3 regions of the Pseudodesulfovibrio alkaliphilus genome follow, and region 3 is predicted to be linked to each of the others. Evidence: riboswitches for the same ligand, from Rfam matches in the RefSeq annotation. Region 3 holds a riboswitch; each other region holds the start of a gene.
The links. Region 3 has a riboswitch for cobalamin ahead of GKC30_RS13280 (sirohydrochlorin cobaltochelatase). Riboswitches for the same ligand answer to the same signal wherever they lie in the genome.
Positions count from the first base shown of each region.

Region 1: it holds a riboswitch for cobalamin, as region 3 does, so the genes downstream of both, GKC30_RS12950 (ribonucleoside triphosphate reductase) here and GKC30_RS13280 (sirohydrochlorin cobaltochelatase) in region 3, are expected to answer to the same signal.
Region 2: it holds a riboswitch for cobalamin, as region 3 does, so the genes downstream of both, metE (5-methyltetrahydropteroyltriglutamate--homocysteine S-methyltransferase) here and GKC30_RS13280 (sirohydrochlorin cobaltochelatase) in region 3, are expected to answer to the same signal.

Region 1 covers NZ_WODC01000009.1:90,726-97,213, reverse strand. The annotation lists gene GKC30_RS12970 (amino acid ABC transporter permease) at 1-225, shown strand, start outside; gene GKC30_RS12965 (amino acid ABC transporter ATP-binding protein) at 302-1,039, shown strand; gene kamA (lysine 2,3-aminomutase) at 1,053-2,366, shown strand; gene ablB (putative beta-lysine N-acetyltransferase) at 2,356-3,195, shown strand; cobalamin riboswitch at 3,258-3,434, shown strand; gene GKC30_RS12950 (ribonucleoside triphosphate reductase) at 3,601-5,664, shown strand; gene GKC30_RS12945 (hypothetical protein) at 5,682-5,897, shown strand; gene GKC30_RS12940 (efflux RND transporter permease subunit) at 6,052-6,488, opposite strand, start outside.
Region 2 covers NZ_WODC01000001.1:784,354-790,841, forward strand. The annotation lists gene GKC30_RS03675 (protein kinase domain-containing protein) at 1-221, shown strand, start outside; gene GKC30_RS03680 (AraC family transcriptional regulator) at 384-1,241, shown strand; gene metE (5-methyltetrahydropteroyltriglutamate--homocysteine S-methyltransferase) at 1,333-3,606, opposite strand; cobalamin riboswitch at 3,657-3,854, opposite strand; gene GKC30_RS03690 (sigma 54-interacting transcriptional regulator) at 5,322-6,488, shown strand, end outside.
Region 3 covers NZ_WODC01000010.1:20,852-27,339, reverse strand. The annotation lists gene betA (choline dehydrogenase) at 1-1,641, opposite strand, end outside; gene GKC30_RS13290 (FadR/GntR family transcriptional regulator) at 1,638-2,435, opposite strand; gene cfa (cyclopropane fatty acyl phospholipid synthase) at 2,692-3,801, opposite strand; cobalamin riboswitch at 4,078-4,285, shown strand; gene GKC30_RS13280 (sirohydrochlorin cobaltochelatase) at 4,391-5,377, shown strand; gene cbiM (cobalt transporter CbiM) at 5,391-6,029, shown strand; gene GKC30_RS13270 (NikL family nickel/cobalt ECF transporter subunit) at 6,023-6,488, shown strand, end outside.

The DNA.
Region 1 (6,488 bases), on a different contig from region 3:
GTGCCTCCGCTGGGCAACCAGTTCATCATCGCCCTCAAGGACTCGTCCCTGGCCAGCACCATCACCATCAACGAGCTGCTGCTCAAGTCGCAGCAACTGGCCTCGTCCAACTTCATGATGATGGAGATGCTGTTCATCGCGGCTCTGTTCTATCTGCTTTACACAGCCGTGTTCAGCTGGCTGTTCCGCGCCCTGGAGAATCGGCTTGATGTCTCGTCGCAGTGAACCGGGGCGGAGGCGTCGGGTCGCGGCCCGGCGCAATGCGCGGCGGCGGAGAATCTTCAAACCACGGGAGGAAGCGGTGCATCAGACGCCGGTTATCGAAATACAGGGACTGAACAAATGGTTCGGCGAGCACCATGTGCTCAGAGGCATCGACATGGCGGTCATGCCGTCCGACGTGGTCTGCGTCATCGGGGCCAGCGGTTCGGGCAAGAGCACATTGCTTCGCTGTGTCAATTACCTGGAGACCTATGACCAGGGAGAGATTCGGGTGAGCGGCCAACTGGTCCATGGCGATGAACGGTTCATCAACGCCCTGCGCTCCAGGGTAGGCATGGTCTTTCAGCATTTCAACCTGTTCCCGCATATGACCGTGCTCGGTAACGTCACCGAAGGCCCTACCCAGGTGCGGAAGATGCCAAGGGCCAAGGCCCGCGAACTGGGCCGCTACTATCTGGACAAGGTAGGTCTGGCCGACAAGGAGAGCGCGTACCCGCAGACCCTTTCGGGCGGGCAGAAGCAGCGGGTGGCCATCGCCCGCGCCCTGGCCATGGAGCCGGAGGTGATGCTCTTTGACGAGCCGACCTCGGCCCTGGACCCCGAGCTGGTGGGCGAGGTGCTCTCGGTCATGCGTCAGCTGGCCGACGACGGCATGACCATGATGGTGGTCACCCACGAGATGGGCTTTGCCCGCGAAGTGGCCGATTCGGTGGCTTTCATGGACGAGGGCGTGATTTTGGAGCAGGGCTGCCCGGACACCATCTTCGACACGCCGCAGGAGACCCGCACCAAGGAGTTCCTCGGCCAAATACTCTAACCAAGGAGACTTTTTGACAATATTCAACGAACATCAGCAGGATGTGGCCAGGACGTTGCGCGATACGGCCTCCTGGACCGATTGGACCGACTGGAAATGGCAGGTGCGCAACACCGTCAGGACCGTTGACGACTTCGAGCGGGTGCTCGGCATCGAGTTTCCGGAGAAGAAAAGACGCATCTACGAGCGGACCCTGGACAAGTTTCCCATGGCCGTGACCCCGTATTACCTTTCCCTCATTGATGTGGACGACTACGGGAACGATCCGGTCTTCATCCAGTCGTTTCCCAGCCCCGAGGAATTGAAGATCGGCCGTCACGACATGATCGACCCGTTGCACGAGGACAAGGACAGTCCCGTGCCCGGCATCACCCACCGCTACCCGGACCGGGTGCTCTTCCACGTCAGCAACGTCTGCGCCATGTACTGCCGCCACTGCACGCGCAAGCGCAAGGTGGGCGATGTGGATTCCGTGCCCTCGCGGGAGGCCCTTGAAGCCGGGCTCAAGTACATCCGCGACACCCCCCAGGTGCGCGACGTGCTCCTCTCCGGCGGCGATCCGCTCATGCTCTCTGATGACAAGCTCGATTGGCTGCTGACCCGGCTCGACGCCATCGAGCATGTGGATGTGGTGCGTATAGGCACCAGAACGCCCGTGGTCCTGCCCTACCGCATCACCGGGGATCTGGTGGACATGCTCGCCAGGCATCATCCCCTGTGGATCAATACCCACTTCAATCATCCTCGCGAGCTGACCGCCTCCTCGCGCCGGGCCATACAGCGCCTGGCCGATGCGGGCATCCCTCTGGGCAACCAGTCCGTGCTTCTGGCCGGGGTCAACGACTGCCAGCGGCTCATTCGCACCCTCAACCAGAAGCTGATCAAGAACCGCATCCGCCCTTATTACCTCTACCAGTGCGACCTGTCCGAAGGCCTGACCCATTTCCGCACCCCCATTGGCAAGGGCATCGAGATCATCGAAAGCCTGCGCGGCCACACCAGCGGTTTTTCCGTGCCCACCTATGTGGTGGACGCCCCGGGCGGGGGGGGCAAGATCCCGGTCATGCCCAACTATGTGGTCTCCTGGGGCCCCAACAAGGTCGTGCTGCGCAACTACGAAGGCGTCATCACCACCTATCACGAACCCGAGACCTACGAGGCCAACTACTGCGACCGCGAGTGCGCCAAGTGCAACCTCCAGCTCAAGGAGGACGATGCAGAGGAAAAGGCCATCGGCATAGAAAAACTGCTCTCGGACTGGGACGAGACCAACAGCCTGACCCCGCAGAGCAACGAGCGCATGGGGAGGCGCGACGATGCGGCATGATTCCGTCACCCGGCTTGGCAATTCCCTGGTGCAGCATGGCCCGGCCAATGACCGGGTCTACCTGATGAAGCTCGACCGCGCCGACCTGCCCGGCATTGTGGACGCCATGCGCCAACTGGGTCGCGAGCGGGGATACACCAAACTTTTTGCCAAGGTTCCATCCGATGCTGCCGACCATTTCGCCCGGCGCGGCTTCGTCAACGAGGCCCGTGTGCCGGGCATGCGCCGGGGCGAGGGCAGCGCCTGTTTCATGAGCCGCTACCTTGCCCGCCGTCGCGCCGTGCCCGCCGACCCCGGGCGCATCGCCGATGTCCTGGATGTGGCCGAGCGCAAGTCGCGCAAGCCCGTGGCCGCAGCGCCCGGACCGGATGTGATCCGCCTGGGCCATGACCAGGCAGGAGTCTTGGCCGAACTGTATGGTGCGGTCTTTGAGACCTATCCCTTTCCCATTACCGACCCGGACTATCTGCGCGAGGCCATGGACTCGGGCGTGGCCTTTTTCGGAATTCCGGGCGAGGGGGGCGGGCTGGTGGCCGCGGCCTCGGCCGAGATGGATATGCACTGGAAATGCGCGGAAATGACAGATTTCGCCACCCTGCCGGCTTTGCGCGGCCAGGGCGCGGCAGGGCGTCTGCTGATCCACATGGAAGAGGCGGTGCGCTTCCTGGGGGTGTGCACCGCCTATACCATCGCCCGGGCTGTCAGCTACGGGATGAACACGGTCTTTGCCCGGGGTGGGTATCGCTACGGCGGAACCCTGCACAACAACACCCAGATTGCCGGCCGGCTGGAAAGTATGAACGTCTGGCATCGGCGTCTGGCCGGGTGAGTATTGAGGGCCTGTTTCATTCCAGTCTTGCGCTTCACAGGCGCTTTGGCTAGTCTGCTCCGAGTTCACGATGTCCTTCAGGTGGCCGCCAGGCCATAACAGGGAATCCGGTGCGAAGCCGGAGCGGTCCCGCCGCTGTAATCCCCCACGAAGGTCCGGTTCAACATGCCACTGCCGCGAGGCGGGAAGGCGGGCCGGACGGGGAGAGTCAGAAGACCTACCTGAAGCGTTTCCTGCCGGATGCGGTTCGCGGAACCCGCATGCGGACAAGAATGAGCCCACCCGAACCGTCGTCGGGTCTCGCGGTTCCGCCGCGAAGCCGTGCATCGGCGACAGCGCAGACAGTTCTGCCGCAACCCGTCACGGGGCGCGGCCTTCCGCTTTTCCTGTCTGCAAGAGATTTACATGCCAAGCAAAATCCTCAAACGCGACGGATGCATCGAAACCTGGTCCACCAAGCGGATCGGCAACGCCATCTTCAAGGCCCTGACCAGCAGCGGCATCAAGGATCCCCTGCTGGCCGACAGGCTGGCCGGAAAAGTCGAGAAAAAGCTGATGGACGTGGACATTCCCGAGCAGGAACAGGTTCAGGACATGGTCCAGCAGGTGCTCATGGAGGCCCGGCTGTACAAGGTGGCCGAGCGGTACATCGTCTATCGCGAGAAGCGGCGCGAACTGCGCTCCCAGAACGAGGCGTTCCTGGACATCGCCGGAGTGACTGACAGCTACCTGAACAACGTGGACTGGCGGGTCAACGAGAATTCCAACATGACCCACTCCTACCAGGGGCTGATCCTGCACATGGCCGGATCGGTTCAGGCCCGGTACATGCTGGAGAAGTATCCCGAGGAGGTCCGCATGGCCCACACCCACGGCTACTTCCATCTCCACGATCTGTCCTTCGGCCTGGCCGGATACTGCTCGGGCTGGTCCCTGCGCGATCTGCTGCTGGAGGGGTTCAACCTGCGCGACCGCTGCTCGTCCACCCCGGCCAAGCATTTCGATGCAGCCTGCGGCCAGATGGTCAACTTCCTGGGTACGTTGCAGAACGAGTGGGCCGGGGCGCAGGCCTTCAACAACGTGGACACCTATCTGGCCCCGTTCGTGCGCAACGACGCGTTGAGCTACCACGATGTCAAGCAGCAGATCCAGAAGCTGCTCCACAACCTGAACGCCACCTCCCGCTGGGGCGGCCAGTCGCCGTTCACCAACTTCACCTTTGATTTCGTGCCGCCCGCGCACATCGCCAAGGAGCCGGTCATCATCGCTGGCGAACTCAGGGACTCCACCTACGGCGAATATGCAGAGGAGATGGCCATGATCAACCGGGCTTTCCTGGAGGTCATGCTCGAAGGCGACGCGGACGGGCGCATTTTCTCCTTCCCCATCCCCACATACAACGTGACCAAGGACTTTCCCTGGGATTCCGAGGAGGGGAGGCTGCTGCTCAAGATGACCGCCAAATACGGCGCTCCCTACTTCCAGAACTTCATCAACTCGGACCTCAACCCCGAGGACGTGCGCTCCATGTGCTGCCGGTTGCAGATGGACCTGCGCGAGATCCGCAAGAAGACCGGCGGCCTGTTCGGCGCGGGCGACCTGACAGGGTCCATCGGCGTGGTCACTCTGAACCTGCCCAAGCTGGCCTACCTGGCCCATAATGAGGAGGATTTCATGGACCTGGTCGCCGAGTACGCCCGGCTGGCCTCGGAGTCCCTGGAGTTCAAGCGCAAGGTGGTCCAGAAGAACCTGGACGCGGGCATGTTCCCCTTTTCCCGGCGCTACCTCAAGAACGGCTTCAAGGGCCATTTTTCGACCATCGGGCTCATCGGCGGCCATGAGGCGTGCATGAACCTGCTCGGCAAGGGCTTGGACACCCCGTCCGGCTCGCAACTGATGCAGCGCACCCTGAACCTGCTGCGCCGTCTGGTGGTGGAGTTCCAGGAGGAGACCGGCAACCTGTACAACCTTGAGGCCACGCCCGGCGAGGGAACCTGCTACCGGCTGGCCAAGATTGATCGCGACCTGTACGCCGACATCTATACCTCGGGCGATGAAACCCCGTACTATACCAACTCCACACTGCTGCCCGTGGGTATCAGCTCGGATGTCTTCTTTGCCCTGGAGCACCAGAACGAGTTGCAGACCCTGTACAACGGCGGCACGGTCTTCCACGCATTTCTGGGCGAGGCTGCCCCGGACGAGGAGAGCGTGAAGAACTTCCTGCTCAAGGCCATGAGCAAGACCAAGATCCCGTATATCTCGGTCACGCCGACCTTCTCCGTCTGCGAGGACCATGGCTATCTCTACGGTGAGCACTTTCACTGCCCGACCTGCGACAAGGAGGCCGAGGTCTACACCCGGGTGGTGGGCTACTACCGCCCGGTGGGTCGCTGGAACAAGGGCAAGCAGGAAGAGTACAAGGATCGCATCGAATATTCCAAGGAAACCTTCTGCCAGCCCGCCTGACGGGCCACTGACGAGCAATGATACTCGACGCCAACCAGCTCGCCTCAATCAGGCAGCACAACGATGAGGAACTCAGAAGGGGTGGCCGGGGAACCCATGGCTACCCCGCCCAGACCATCCTCAACCTGCTGCACACCGTTGAAGCCTTGAAAAAGGAGAAAAAGAAGTGGAAGAAGCTGGCCCAGGACCGGGGGAAATCTCTCGGGATGATCAAGGATATCGCCTCTGAATGACCTGCCGGGCGGGGCCTTCCCGCCCCCTGGTCTCCCCTGAGCAGGAGCTGCCATCCCTTTTGGCGTCGTCCACCGGGCGGTGCTGCCGAGGAGGGGTTTCGCGTCACAAGAGAGCGGGTCGGGGCATGTGCCCCGACCCGCTTTGTTTGGGCGATTATCCGGCGGTGTGTCTGCCGGGTGTCGGTTCCGGGGTTTCTCCGTTTACGTCTTCGTCGTCGTACCCGTCCGGCGAAGGCACGATCAGGGGCGACTTTTTGCGCATGAAATCGCTGCACCGCTGGATGATGACGAAGAAGAGCGGCACGAAGAAGATGGCGATGGCCGAGGCCGCCACCATTCCGCCGATGACGCCGGTACCGATGGAATGCCGCGCCGCAGAGCCTGCGCCGCTGGATATGGCCAGCGGGACCACGCCGAGGATGAAGGCCAGCGAGGTCATGACAATGGGCCGGAAGCGCAGCCGCGCCGCCTCGACGGCCGATTCCACCAGCCCCATGCCGCTACGGTAGGAGGCCACGCAGAATTCCACGATGAGGATGGCGTTCTTGGCCGACAGGCCCACCAGGGTCAGCAGCCCGACCTGGAAGTAGA
Region 2 (6,488 bases), on a different contig from region 3:
GGCGGCTGCCCACCATCGACGAGCTGGCCGCGCTCATGGGCCGGGCCGCGCATCCGGGTCTCTCCTGTCAGGCCCCGGCGTTCGATCCGCGCAAGTCGCGGCTCTGGAGCGCCGACACCAAGGCATTCACCGCCGCGTGGTACGCCGACGCCCACCTGGGCTACATCGGCTGGCAGGATCGCTCCTGCCGCTTTTTCGCACGGGCCGTGTGCCCGGCCTGAGGAAGGCCGGGATGCCCATTCCACCCATGGCGGCCTTCCCCATCCACCTCCTCTGATCCTGCAGGCCCGCTCCCCCTTCCAAGGCGGGCGCACCCTGTCTGCCATTGCGAAAGCGCAAAAACCATCAAGCGACACAAGCGGCATCGTGGCACAAGGAGTCCCATGCGCACCACGAAAGAGGAAACCAAACAGGATTACGCGAAGCGGATGGACCGGGTTCTGGAGCACATCCAGACCCACCTGGACGAGCCCCTGGCGCTGAAGGAACTGGCCGCCATAGCCTGTTTCTCGCCATATCATTTTCACCGCATTTTCAGCGGCATGATCGGCGAGTCGGTGAAATCCCACATCAGGCGTCTTCGCCTGGAACGGGCGGCCATCACCCTGAAGCACGGCGATGCTTGCGTGACGGACATCGCCCTAAGCGCCGGATTCGAAACCCACGAATCATTCACGCGGGCATTCACCTCCATGTTCGGCCTCTCCCCCAGGCAGTTTCGCGATGCGCACCACGGCGGCATTGAACGTAAACACTCAAACTACTGGAAGGAGATCGTCATGGAAGCAAGTGTCAACACCCTTGAGGCCATGGATGTCGTTTTCGTCCGTCACGTCGGACCGTACAAGGATTGCCACCAAGCATGGTCGACCCTCTGCGGCTTTGCAGACGGCAAGGGACTCTTCACGCCATCGGCGCGGGTGCTCGCCGTTTGCCACGACGACCCCGACGTTACGCCCGAAGACAAGATCCGCTACGATGCGTGCATCACCGTCGCAGGGCCGGTCGAGGTCCAGGCTCCTGTGGGGATGAAGACCATCGCCGGGGGCCGGTACGCCAAAACCCTCCACAAGGGACCGCACTCCGAACTCCACAGGACCTACGCCTGGCTGTGCGGTCAATGGGCGCCGCAGAACGGGCACGAGGCGGATGCCGGGGCAAGCATCGAGATATATCTCAACACCCCGGACAGGACCGCACCTGAGGCCCTGCTGACCGAGGTGTACGTCCCCTTGAAATAGCCCGCCCAATCACGAATCGGATGGCGGCCGACCGCCCTGCTGCCGGGTGGTCGGCGTCCTCCGCCCCGGGCAGAGGACGCCGGGTCAAAGGCTACTCCGTTGCCTGTTCGCCCTGCTCCTGCCGCAAGCGTCTGGCGGCGGCAACCATGTTTTCCAGGGCAGCCAGGGTCTCCGGCCAGGCGCGGGTCTTCAGGCCGCAATCCGGGTTGACCCAGAGCCGCTCCGCCGGGACCACGCGCAACGCCCTGCGCAGCAGATCGAGAATCTCGTCCTCGCCGGGCACCCTCGGGCTGTGGATGTCATACACACCGGGCCCGATAGCCGCGGGGAACTCACGGGCGTCAAAGGCGTCGAGTAGGCGCATACCGCTTCGGCTCGCCTCGATGCTGACCACGTCGGCGTCCATGGCCCCGATCCACTGCACGATGGAATTGAAGTCGCTGTAGCACATGTGCGAGTGGATCTGGGTTTCGTCTGCCACCCCGCCCGTGACCAGCCGGAAGCTGTCCACGGCCCAGCGCAGGTATGCCTCGCGCTCGTCCTGCCGAAGCGGCATCCCCTCGCGCAGGGCCGCTTCGTCCACCTGAATGATGCCGACGCCCGCAGCCTCCAGATCAGTCACTTCGTCTCGCACGGCCAGGGCAAGCTGGCGGCAGATCTCGCCACGCGGGATGTCGTCGCGCACGAAGCTCCAGCACAGGATGGTCACCGGGCCCGTGAGCATGCCCTTCATCGGCCGATCGGTCAGGGACTGGGCGTAGGTGATCCAGTCAACAGTCATGGGGCCGGGCCTGGACACGTCGCCATAAATGACCGGCGGCTTGACGCAACGGCTGCCGTAACTCTGGACCCAGCCGTTTTCCGTAAAGCAGAATCCGTTGAGCATCTGGCCGAAGTACTCCACCATGTCGTTTCGCTCCGGCTCACCATGCACCAGCACGTCAATATCCAGGGCCTCCTGTTGGGCCACCGCCTCGGCGATCCGCCCGCGTATCCAGTCGGCGTAATCGGTCTCTGAGATTTCCCCCCGCCTGTGGGCGAGGCGCGTCTTCCGTATCTCCGGGGTCTGGGGAAAGGAGCCGATGGTCGTTGTGGGGAAAAGGGGCAGCCCGAACCGCTCCCGCTGCACAACGGCCCGGTGCGCTACCGGCGACTTGCGCGTGAGCATGGTTTCGTCCACCGAAAGAAGCCGCCCGGCCACAGCCGGATCATGAACCCGCACACTTCCGCGCCGCTCCGCCAGAGCCTCGCGGTTCTCGGCAAACAGCGCCGGGCTTTCGCCTCGGGCGAACCCCTTGAGGGCCACCACCTCGGCGCACTTCTGGACGGCAAAGGCCATCCAGCGTCTGATCTCCGGGTCAAGGGAGGTCTCTTGCTCCACATCCATGGGCGAGTGGAGCAACGAGCAGCTTGTGGCAACCATCACCCTGTCCTCGCCCAGAGCGTTCCGGGCCTCGTCCACGGCCCTGGCCGCGGCATCCAGGTCGGTCCGCCAGACATTGCGGCCATCGACCAGCCCGAGGGAGACGCCCATTCCCTCGGGTACCGCCCGAAGGGCCTCGTCGAGCTGACCGCTTCCGCGCACCAGATCCAGATGCAACGCGGCCACGGGCAGCGAAGCGGCCAGGTCGAGATTCTCGCGCAACTGACCGAAATAGGTGGCCAGCAGGATATCTACGCCATCGCAGGACCGGGCCAGTTCGCCATAGACGTATTGCGCGGCCTCTGCCGCCTGGGGCGGCAGGTCGAGGCACAAGGCGGGCTCGTCCAGTTGGACCCAGGAGGCCACACCGGACAGCTCGCCCAGAATCCGGCAATAGGCCTCGGCCAGCCCGGCCACATGGTCCCATCGGCTGGCACCGCCCGTTTCCCTTGCCAGCATCAGGAACGTCAACGGTCCTACCAGAACCGGCTTGGGACGAAACCCGAGGGCGGCAGCCCTGGCCGCGTCCCGGCGCAGGGCCTCGGCCCGGCCGGTGAAGATTGTGGCAGATTCCAGCTCGGGAACGATATAATGGTAGTTGGAATCAAACCATTTGGTCATGGTCATGGCCGGCGTGTCGGCATCGCCGCGGGCCATGCGGAAATAAGCGGCAAGCCCGCCGCACTCCCTGTTCCGAAACCGCTGCGGCACGGCGCCGACCATAACAGCCGCGTCCAGCACATGGTCATAGAGGGAATGATCCCCCACGCAGACGAAGTCCAGTCCGGCCCCGGCCTGCACCGCCCAGTGCCGCTCCTTGAGCTCCGACGAGACCGCCATCAGGCCGCCCTCGTCAAGCTCTCCCCGCCAGTGTCGCTCAAGGGCCCATTTCAACTCGCGGGCCGCCCCCATTCTCGGAAAACCAATCACGTGCGCGTTCATGTCCACTCCGTTTTTCAAGGTGTCAGACAAGGAGCCCCAATGGCCGCGCGGCCCGGCGCTCCCCGGCAGGACGTCTTCTGGCTTCCGGCCCCGTGATGCCCGCATCCTTCCCCTGCCGGGTGAATGCGGGCGGGTATGTGCCGGTTACAGCGGCGCGTCCGCAACGGATTTTCACCGTTTTCCGTTTCCTGCCGTATCCATAAATCAAGATTAATTGATATATCATGCCCGCCGATCATGCAAATCAAATTGTGCTGCGCCCTGTTGCAGGGGAACACTTAACTTGAGAAAGGAGGAAATTCCGGGGGGATCTGAGGCGAACGTGGAATTTTTGCAGGACTGACGCTCATTTCAGGGACAGGATATTCGTCATCGGGTTCGGCTTACTGCACCTTGGCAGTCAGTTTGACACGCCGGGATCAAGGCCGACGCCACCGCCAAGCGTTCGAATTCATCCGTGCCTGAACGGTTCGCGGGAGTAATGTGGTCACAGAGCAGAAATCTGTCCCGACCGTAGGTGTCGCATGGAGCTTGTAGCCGCAATAGGCCCGGTTTCTCTTGCGGAGCCAGGCCGCCTCCTCGGAGCGGTCCTCTGGCATCACGTCGATGACCTTGCGTGGCCACCGCTGCGATTCGACTACCGAGGCGGCCACCACGGCTCCCTCACGGACAAGGAACCCTTGTCCTTCAAGCTAACGGTTGAACATGTCGAGCAAGGTGTCCAGCTCCTTCATGCGGATCAAACCGTTACAGAAACGACAAATGGCGGTCTCGCCCGGCATGTCGTCCTCAATGGAATAACCGGTGAACCGGGCGAAGGAGGCCAATCGAGCAGCGCCTGCTCCGCGCCCGGATCGCTCAGGTTGTACCAATGAAGCAATAATAGCACAATAAATCAGACTGTTAAAGATCAAGAGGCCAACATCTTATGTACCTTCTTCGAGCTGCGTTGACTTTGAAAATCAATTTCTCTAACCTTAAAGCTTTGTCGCTTCCTTTATTCTTGGTTCTTCGTGATGGAGTTCCAGATCAGTAGGCTTTGAAGGACGCTTGGTGTTGCCCCCTCAGAAAAATTGCGCGAAATGGGTGGAGCTTTCATTGAGCCATTGACAGCTCTATTACTGCGAATTCTTAGGGTCAGAACAAGGCGACAGGTCTGGTGACGTTTATAATGCTCTCCTAGCTTGCAAAAACCACGATCTTTTTGGGCACTCTTTGCATCAGATTGAACAGCAATGCAAGCAACGCATCCGGCTTCAGCCTCCTCAACCCTTAGAGGCAAAAGGTAGTGTCTCAACACTTGCTAAAAAAACACGATTTAACACGTTGCAGCTATTGACGAAGATCCCTCGAACCGCAACTTCCACCCTTGAATTCCATAGCCTCGGCGCAGGAAAAAGCCGCTCCGTTGCAACCGACAACTTGACCGTGACAGTATGCCGGGAGGTTGGCTGTAGTTATTCTACGGTATCGTATGCAGCGAGATCGGGCATGCCGAGCGAGGGATTTCTCTGGCCGATATACATATGGAAACATGAGGGACGGATCGACTAAGGCACATAAATATATAATAATTTAAGCACTATGCCAAGCAACGCACGAGATACTTTATGAAAAGATGTTCCCTGAACGATACGCCCTTGGAAAAAGCTTTGCTCCCCGAAGGAAGAGAGTCCTGGGATGGCCTCGCTTCGCTGCTTGATGTCCTGCCGGGCATGGCATACCGACGCGTCAATGATGGCAAGTGGTCTCTCGCCTATGTCAGTGGAGGTTGCCGTGAGCTGCTTGGGGTCGAGCCAGAGGAAATGACAGCCCCTGGCGCAGGGGGATTCACCAATTACATCCACCCTTCCTATCACGTCAGATTTGACGACGCTTCAAAGGCTCTTGCGTATGGAAGTGGCTCCTTTCGGCTGGCTTATGTCACCTCGCATAAACGCGGATGGGATAGGTGGGTTTTCGATACCGGGGTCGGCGTCTTCGATAGCCGGGGCAAGCTCCAGTACGTTGACGGCTTTGTGTCCGACCATTCGGGCTACAAGGAAATCCAAAGCGGGATGAGTCGGCAGCTCGGCGAATTCCAGGACTATTTCAGGTCGAGCCGCCTGGGCGATATTGTCGGCAAGTCACCGGCCATGCAAAACGTCTTCAGCGCCATCATTCAAGTCGCACAGTCCGACGAAAACGTCATCGTCTATGGAGAATCCGGTACTGGGAAGGAGTTGGTAGCCCGCGAAATACACAGGGTCAGCAGGCGGGCGGCCAAGCCGTTCATCCCGGTAAACTGCGGGGCCATTCCTGAAAACCTCATGGAAAGCGAACTGTTCGGCTATCGCAAAGGGGCTTTCTCCGGTGCAGACAAGGACAAGCAAGGGCTGTTTGAAGCGGCCCATGGCGGGACACTATTTCTGGATGAAGTGGGCGAGATTCCTCTGACCATGCAGGTAAAACTGCTCCGCGCCCTGGAAGGCGACGGGTTCACGCCGATGGGTGGCTGCGAGGTGGTGAAACCTGACCTGCGTGTCGTTGCTGCCACAAACAGGAACCTCGCCGACATGGTGGCTAAAGGGCAGATGCGGGCTGATTTCTACTACCGGATCAATATAATCCCCATTCTCATTCCGCCGCTACGCGAGCGCAAGGAGGACATCCCCCTTCTTGTCGGCCATTTCCTGGGGCAAAGCGATGAGAACAAGTTCATTCCCGGGAGTTCCCTCAAGGCCATCATGGCCTACGACTGGCCAGGAAATGTAAGGGAATTGAAAAACCAACTTCGTCAATACAGGACATTGGGATTCATGGATATGCTCCACTCCAACGCCGACGACGAACCTGCCCACAATTCTCTGGCCTCGCCAACGGCAAAGAGCCTTCGGGAACAC
Region 3 (6,488 bases):
GCTGTCCGTGCCGTGTTGGTAGAAGGGCGCGTTCTCGGGGGCCAGCGGGGTGTTGCCGAGGATGATGTCCGCAGCCTTTTCCGCGATCATCATGACCGGGGCGTAAATGTTGCCGTTGGTTACATAGGGCATGACAGAGGCGTCCACCACGCGCAGCCCCTCGACTCCGCGAACCTTGAGGTTGGCATCGGTCACGGCCATGTCGTGAGTGCCCATGGCGCAGGTGCAGCTGGGGTGATAGGCCGACTCGCCTTCGCGAGCCACAAAGTCGAGGATTTCCGCATCGGTTTGGGCCTGATCGCCCGGAGCCAGTTCGCGGCCGCGGAATTCGTCAAAGGCGGGTTGGGTCATGATCTCGCGGGTCTTGCGGATGGCCTCGACCCATTCCCGTCGCTCCTGCTCGGTTGAGAGGTAGTTGAAGAGGATCTCAGGGTGATCCATGGGATCGCTCGACTTGAGCTTCACATGGCCGCGCACGTCGGTGTTCATGGGGCCGACATGGACTTGGTAGCCGTGGCCCTCGTTGGGAGCCGAGCCGTCGTAGCGGATGGCGATGGGCAGGAAGTGGTACTGGATGTTGGGGTACTTAACCCGGTCGTTGCCGCGGATGAAGCCGCCCGCCTCGAAGTGGTTGGTGGCAGCTTCTCCCGTACCTCCGAGGAGCCATTTGAGTCCGATCCAGGGCTGGTTGTACCATTTGAGGGCAGGGAACATGGAGACCGGCTTCTTGCAGGCGTATTGGACGTAGAGTTCCAGGTGATCCTGAAGGTTTTCTCCCACGCCGGGCAGATCGTGGACCACGCCGATGCCAAGGGCCGAGAGATGGCGGCCATTGCCCACGCCTGAAAGCTGGAGCAGCTGCGGGGAGTTGATGGAGCCGCCGCAGCAGATGATTTCCCCGCCGTACGCCTTGAAGCTGCGTTTGCCCCTGGCGTATTCCACTCCTACGGCGCGTTTGCCCTGAAACAGAATGCGCGTGGTCATGGCCAAGCACTTGACGGTCAGATTGCGGCGGCTCCTGACCGGGTGGACATAGGCCCTTGCCGCGTTCCAGCGGCGTCCGCGGTAGGTGGTGCGGTCGAATTTGCCAAACCCTTCCTGGCGGTAGCCGTTGACATCATCCGTCACCGGATAGCCTGTCTGCTGCACCGCCTGGAAAAAGGCGTCGAAAAGCGGGTTGTCGCATTCGGGTGTTGTCAAATAGAGGGGGCCGACAGCGCCCTGATATTCGTCAGCTCCCGCCATGCGGCATTCGAAGCGTTTGAAATAGGGCAGGCAGTGGGCATAGGACCAGCTCTCAAGGCCGTCCTCGCGTGCCCATTTTTCATAATCCATGGCGTTGCCGCGAATGTGGATCATGCCGTTGATGCAGCTGGAGCCTCCGAGAACCTTACCCCGCGGCTGGTAGATGCGTCTGTTGTTCATGTGCGGCTCTGGCTCGGATTCATACCACCAGTTGTATGTCTTTCCGGCCAGGGGGTAGGTCAGGGCCGCGGGCATGTGGATGCGGAAATCGAGCTTGAAATCGGGCAGCCCGGCCTCCAGGACGAGCACCTTGTTTTTGGGGTTGGCGCTCAGGCGATTGGCCAGGACAGACCCGGCCGAGCCTCCGCCGACAATTATGTAGTCATAATGCTTCATTCTTTCTCCATTTCGTTGGTTGGTCCGCTGATGAACGGGGGCGGGAGTTGGCGGCTGTGGTCGCCCCGGTCATTGATACATTCTCGCAGCAGGTGATAGTGGTGGCCGATGTGCGAGAGGGCGCGCATGATATCGCCATCGGCAATGGCCTGGGCCGTGTCGCTCCAATTGGCGGCCGCACGTTCGCGGTAGTGTGGCTCTTCATACAGGGCGTAGTCGTGGGAGCTGAAACCCATCTGCAGGGCGTGCATGACCCACTCGAAGACGGTGTTGCCCGCCATGTGCACGAGCATCAGGTTGAGTCTTCGATCCAGCTCGCCTGTGGCGTGGAGGTCCGGTTCCGGCTGGCGCAGCAGCCATTCGAGCTTGCGCGCCTCGGTCAACAACCGGGTTTTGGATTCGGCATCGGCCCGGCCTATGGCCATCTGGGTGATGGCCCGGTCCAGGGTCTCGCGAAACTCGATGAGTTGTTCCGGGGCCACCGGCTGTTGCTTGAGGAACAGGGTCAGGGATTCCGAGACGTTGGCAACATTGAGTCTGCGCACATAGGCACCTCCCTTGGCTCCCTTGCGAACCTCGAGCAACCCTTTTTGCTTTAATGTTTTGATGGCCTCGCGGATGACCCCGCGCCCTGCCCCGAAGAGTATCTGCATTTCGCGCTCGCTGGGGAGCCGCTCTCCCGGAGCGAGCCTGCCATCCATGATGGCGGCCTCAATCTGCAGCGAAACCTCTTCACTGGCACGCCCGATAGTCACGGGCATGAAATAGCCCTTCACCGAATTTGGTTTGTTCATTGGTAGAACCTTTGCCCGCAAATTGATCCATTTTTACGGCGGAGACGACTTTTTTGGCCACAATGGTCGTACCATTGATAGTCTGCGCGGTTCGATTTTGTCAACCCGTCTGCCAAGGGGAACTGGACATCTTGCGTCAGGAGCGTCAGCCACAGGGGACGGACAGGGCCGGGCGAGTGGTTCGTCCCGGCCCGGAGGATGGAGTGTGGAGGGGGCTTTCCCGCGTGTCAGAGCCTGTGCCCCGCTCCTGCATGTCTTATCTGCATATGGGGTGTCGGGTTCCGCATCCTTGCTTGGTCATCACGATCTGCCAGACCTGGATGTCCCTGGCCCGGAAGGCTCCGGCGCACGAAAGCAGATAATACTCCCACATTCGTTTGAAACGCGCATCGTATTTTCGGCTTAAGGTAGGCCACGCGGCCTGGAAGTTGCGATTCCAGGCCATGAGTGTCTTGTCGTAGTGGGGGCCGATATTGTGAACGTCCTCAATGACGAAGAGATTTTCCGTGGCCTGGCCGATCTGCTTCTGGCTCGGGAGCATCCCGTTTGGAAAGATGTATTTGTTGATCCAGGGGTCGCAGTTGCTCTTGGAGGCATTGCCGCCGATGGTGTGGAGCAGGAATATGCCGTCATCCTTCAGGCAGCGATGCACGGTTTTCATGAACGTCCTGTAGTTCCTCCTTCCTACATGCTCGAACATGCCGACCGAGACGACCTTGTCGAATACGCCGTTCACCTCGCGGTAGTCCCGATCATGGAAGACGACGGGCAGTCCTGCGCAGATTTTTCTGGCATGTTGCAGTTGCTGGCGCGAGATGTTTACCGCCGTCACCCGGCAATGGCAGGTTGCGGCGAAGTAGCTGGCCAAACCGCCCCAGCCGCAACCGATGTCGAGGAGATGATCGTTTTCTGCGAGCTGCAGCTTGCGGGCAATGAGGTCCAGCTTGTTTTTCTGTGCCTCGTCGAGATCGTCCGTGCTGGAAAAATATGCGCAACTATATTGATGGTTGGCGTCCAGAAAGGAGAGGAAGAGTTCGTTGTCAAGGTCGTAGTGCCTTTCGGCGATGATACGGCTGCGGGCCTTGGATTGCAGATTGCACAGCACGGCAGGAACAAGGTGCCAGAGGATGCGCGGTCCGCCTCTGATTCGGTCTTCCATCCCCCCCAGAAGCAGGCGGCATATCGCCTCGTCGATCCTGTCGCAGTCCCACCAGCCGTCCATGTAGGATTCGCCGAGCCCGAGATTCTTGTCGAGCAGGACCCGGCTGAACCATCGCTTGTCGTGGACCTGAATGTCCCAGGGTTTCGGGCCGTTGATGACCACTCCGGCCTGTTCCAGGCCGTGTTGCAGGGTTGTTGCCAACATACGCACCTCGCTTCCCAAATCGGTCGTCCGAGGAGAACGCCCCTGACACGCTTGACTGAATCGACCGGAAAATCAGGCTCCTCGGTGTTCATGACCGTAAACTGTGCTCATGGGCAAAAACGCAGGGTTCTCGCACAAGTTCGTCATAGCCGATTTTCGGGTCTGTTTCCAGAGTGTCGCGGCGTATTCAGACGACATCTTCGTCTCAGGAACCAGCCCTGCCTTCGCCTGCGGCCCGGAGGGAGCGCCTCTGTTGACAGGAACCGCAGGGTGTGTAGAGTGCCATCTGCGATTGATTCTCTATAGGAGATTGGAAAGGGAATCCGGTGAGACGCCGGAGCGGACCCGCCGCTGTATCCTTCCTGCCAGCCTGATCGTCGGCCGGCACAAGCCCCTGCACCACGCCACTGTCCGCCTCTGCGGACGGGAAGGCCGGGAGCTTGCGGAAGGGAGCCAGAAGACCTGTCAGTCGCCCACCCCGAGGCAACGGGTTTTTGCCGTATAGGGGAGCAAGCGCCGTGGTTTCTGTCATTATCCGCCTCACAGCCGCTTCTCCGCCTTGTTTTCAACTAGCAGTATGGAGAAGCGCATGGCTGACGACTCCCTTGATGCCGCCCCCATTCGGGATAATGCCCCGACGAATCCTGGACGTGCCTCCCTCGGGCACGATGGGCACGAACATGGCGAGCGATGCGGCTGCCATCATGAACATGGTCATGATCACCACGACCACGATCACGACCACGACCACAACCATCTTCGCCCGCCCAAGTACAAGCCGGGGATTCTGCTGGCGGCTTTTGGCGTGGCTATCGATGAGGCCCGGCGGGGCTACGACCTCTTTGAGGCCGAGGTCCGTCAGCGGCACCCGGACATGGAACTGGCCTGGGCCTATACGGCGCACAAGGTGCGCCGCAAGCTCGTCAGTCGGGGCAGGGAGTGCGATTCCCTGGCCGTGGCCCTCTCGCGTCTGCATGACCGTGGCGTAACCCATCTGGCCGTGCAGTCCGTGCATACCACGCCGGGAGTGGAGTATCACTGGACCCGCGAGCAGGCCCTGGCCTATCGCCATCCGCGCAAGGGGTTTCCCGAGGTTGTGGTGGGCGGCCCGCTCCTTTCCTCGGACCACGACCTGGAGCGATCCTGTCAGGCGTTGCAGGGCTACATTCCGGCCGAGCGCAGTCCCGACGAGGCCGTGGTCCTTGTGGGGCACGGCACATATCATCATGGTCAGCAGCGGTATCTGGATTTTGAGGAGCGAGTGCGGCGCGATGATCCCCTCATCCGCGTGGGCACCCTCATGGGACGCCCCTCCTGCGGGGATGTCATTGCGGACCTGGAGGCAGAAGGCGTCAAGGATGTCTGGCTGCTGCCCTTCATGTGCGTACCAGGGCATCATGTTCACCTTGATGTCTTCGGCAGCGGGGCCTCTTCGTGGAAAAGCCGGATGGAACATGCCGGGTTCACCGTGCGGGGGCATGTGACCGGGACGCTGGAGCACGCTCCTTTCCGCGCCATCTGGCTGGATCATCTGGACGAAGTTTGCGCCCGCATACGCGCACTGGAAACGGCATAGCCGGGAGGATGTCATGCACATATCCGAAGGGGTTCTGTCGCCAACCGTTCTGATGGCGGGAGCCGCGCTGACGGCAGCGGGCTGCTGGATCGGCTACCGCAAGCTGCAATATGACAAGATCGTGACCGCCTCGGTGCTGTCGGCCACCTTTTTCGTGGGGTCCCTGATCCATGTGCCGCTGGGGCCTTCCAGTGTGCATCTGCTGCTCAACGGCATCGCCGGAGTGGTGCTGGGCTGGGTGGCCTTTCCGTGCATCCTGGTGGCGCTTCTGCTCCAGGCGGTTCTGTTTCAGTTCGGAGGGCTTTCGGTCCTTGGGGTCAACACTGTCAATGTGGCCGCTCCGGCCGTGCTGTGCTTCTATCTTTTGCGGCCGCTCCTGGCCGGCGGGCCGGGCAGGGCTGCTGTGGCCGGGTTTCTCGGCGGAGCGGGCGCGGTCTTCGGCACCGCCCTGATGACCGCGCTTTCGCTTGCCCTCAGCGATGAAGGGTTCCTGACCACTGCCAGGCTCGTGGTCGTGGGCCATCTGCCGGTCATGATCATTGAAGGGGTCGTGACCATGTTTGCCGTGGGTTTTCTCGCCCGGGTCCGGCCGGAATTGCTCGCAGGATTCGGCCGTCTGCAACACGGCAATGCCGGAGGACAGTCATGTTGAAAATGAAGGCGCTGGCCATTTTGATGATTCTTATTCTGTACCCAGGGCCGTGTCTGGCACACAAGGTGATTCTCAATGCCTGGATCGAGGACGGCGAACTCAGCGCCGAGGTGGGATTCAGCGACGGTTCCCCGGCATCCGGGGCAATAGTGAGCGTCATTGATCCGATAACCGGCGCAGCGTTGTTTTCGGTCAAGGCAGACGATCAGGGCATTGTCGAGGCCGCCTTGCCGCCCGAAGTGTTTGCTGGAGACGGCGGCCTGCTCGTGGTGGGCAATGCCGGGGCTGGCCACCGTGTGGAGCGGCTGCTGCCGGCGCGGGAGGTCGGCGGTCCCCGGCCGGATCAGGCGAAGGGCGAAATGGTGGGGGCTTCCGTCCCGGAGCCTTCGTCGTCGGGAGTCTCGGTGGATACCTCGGCCCTGGAGGGCCTGGTTCGGCAGGCGGTGCGCTCAGAGCTTG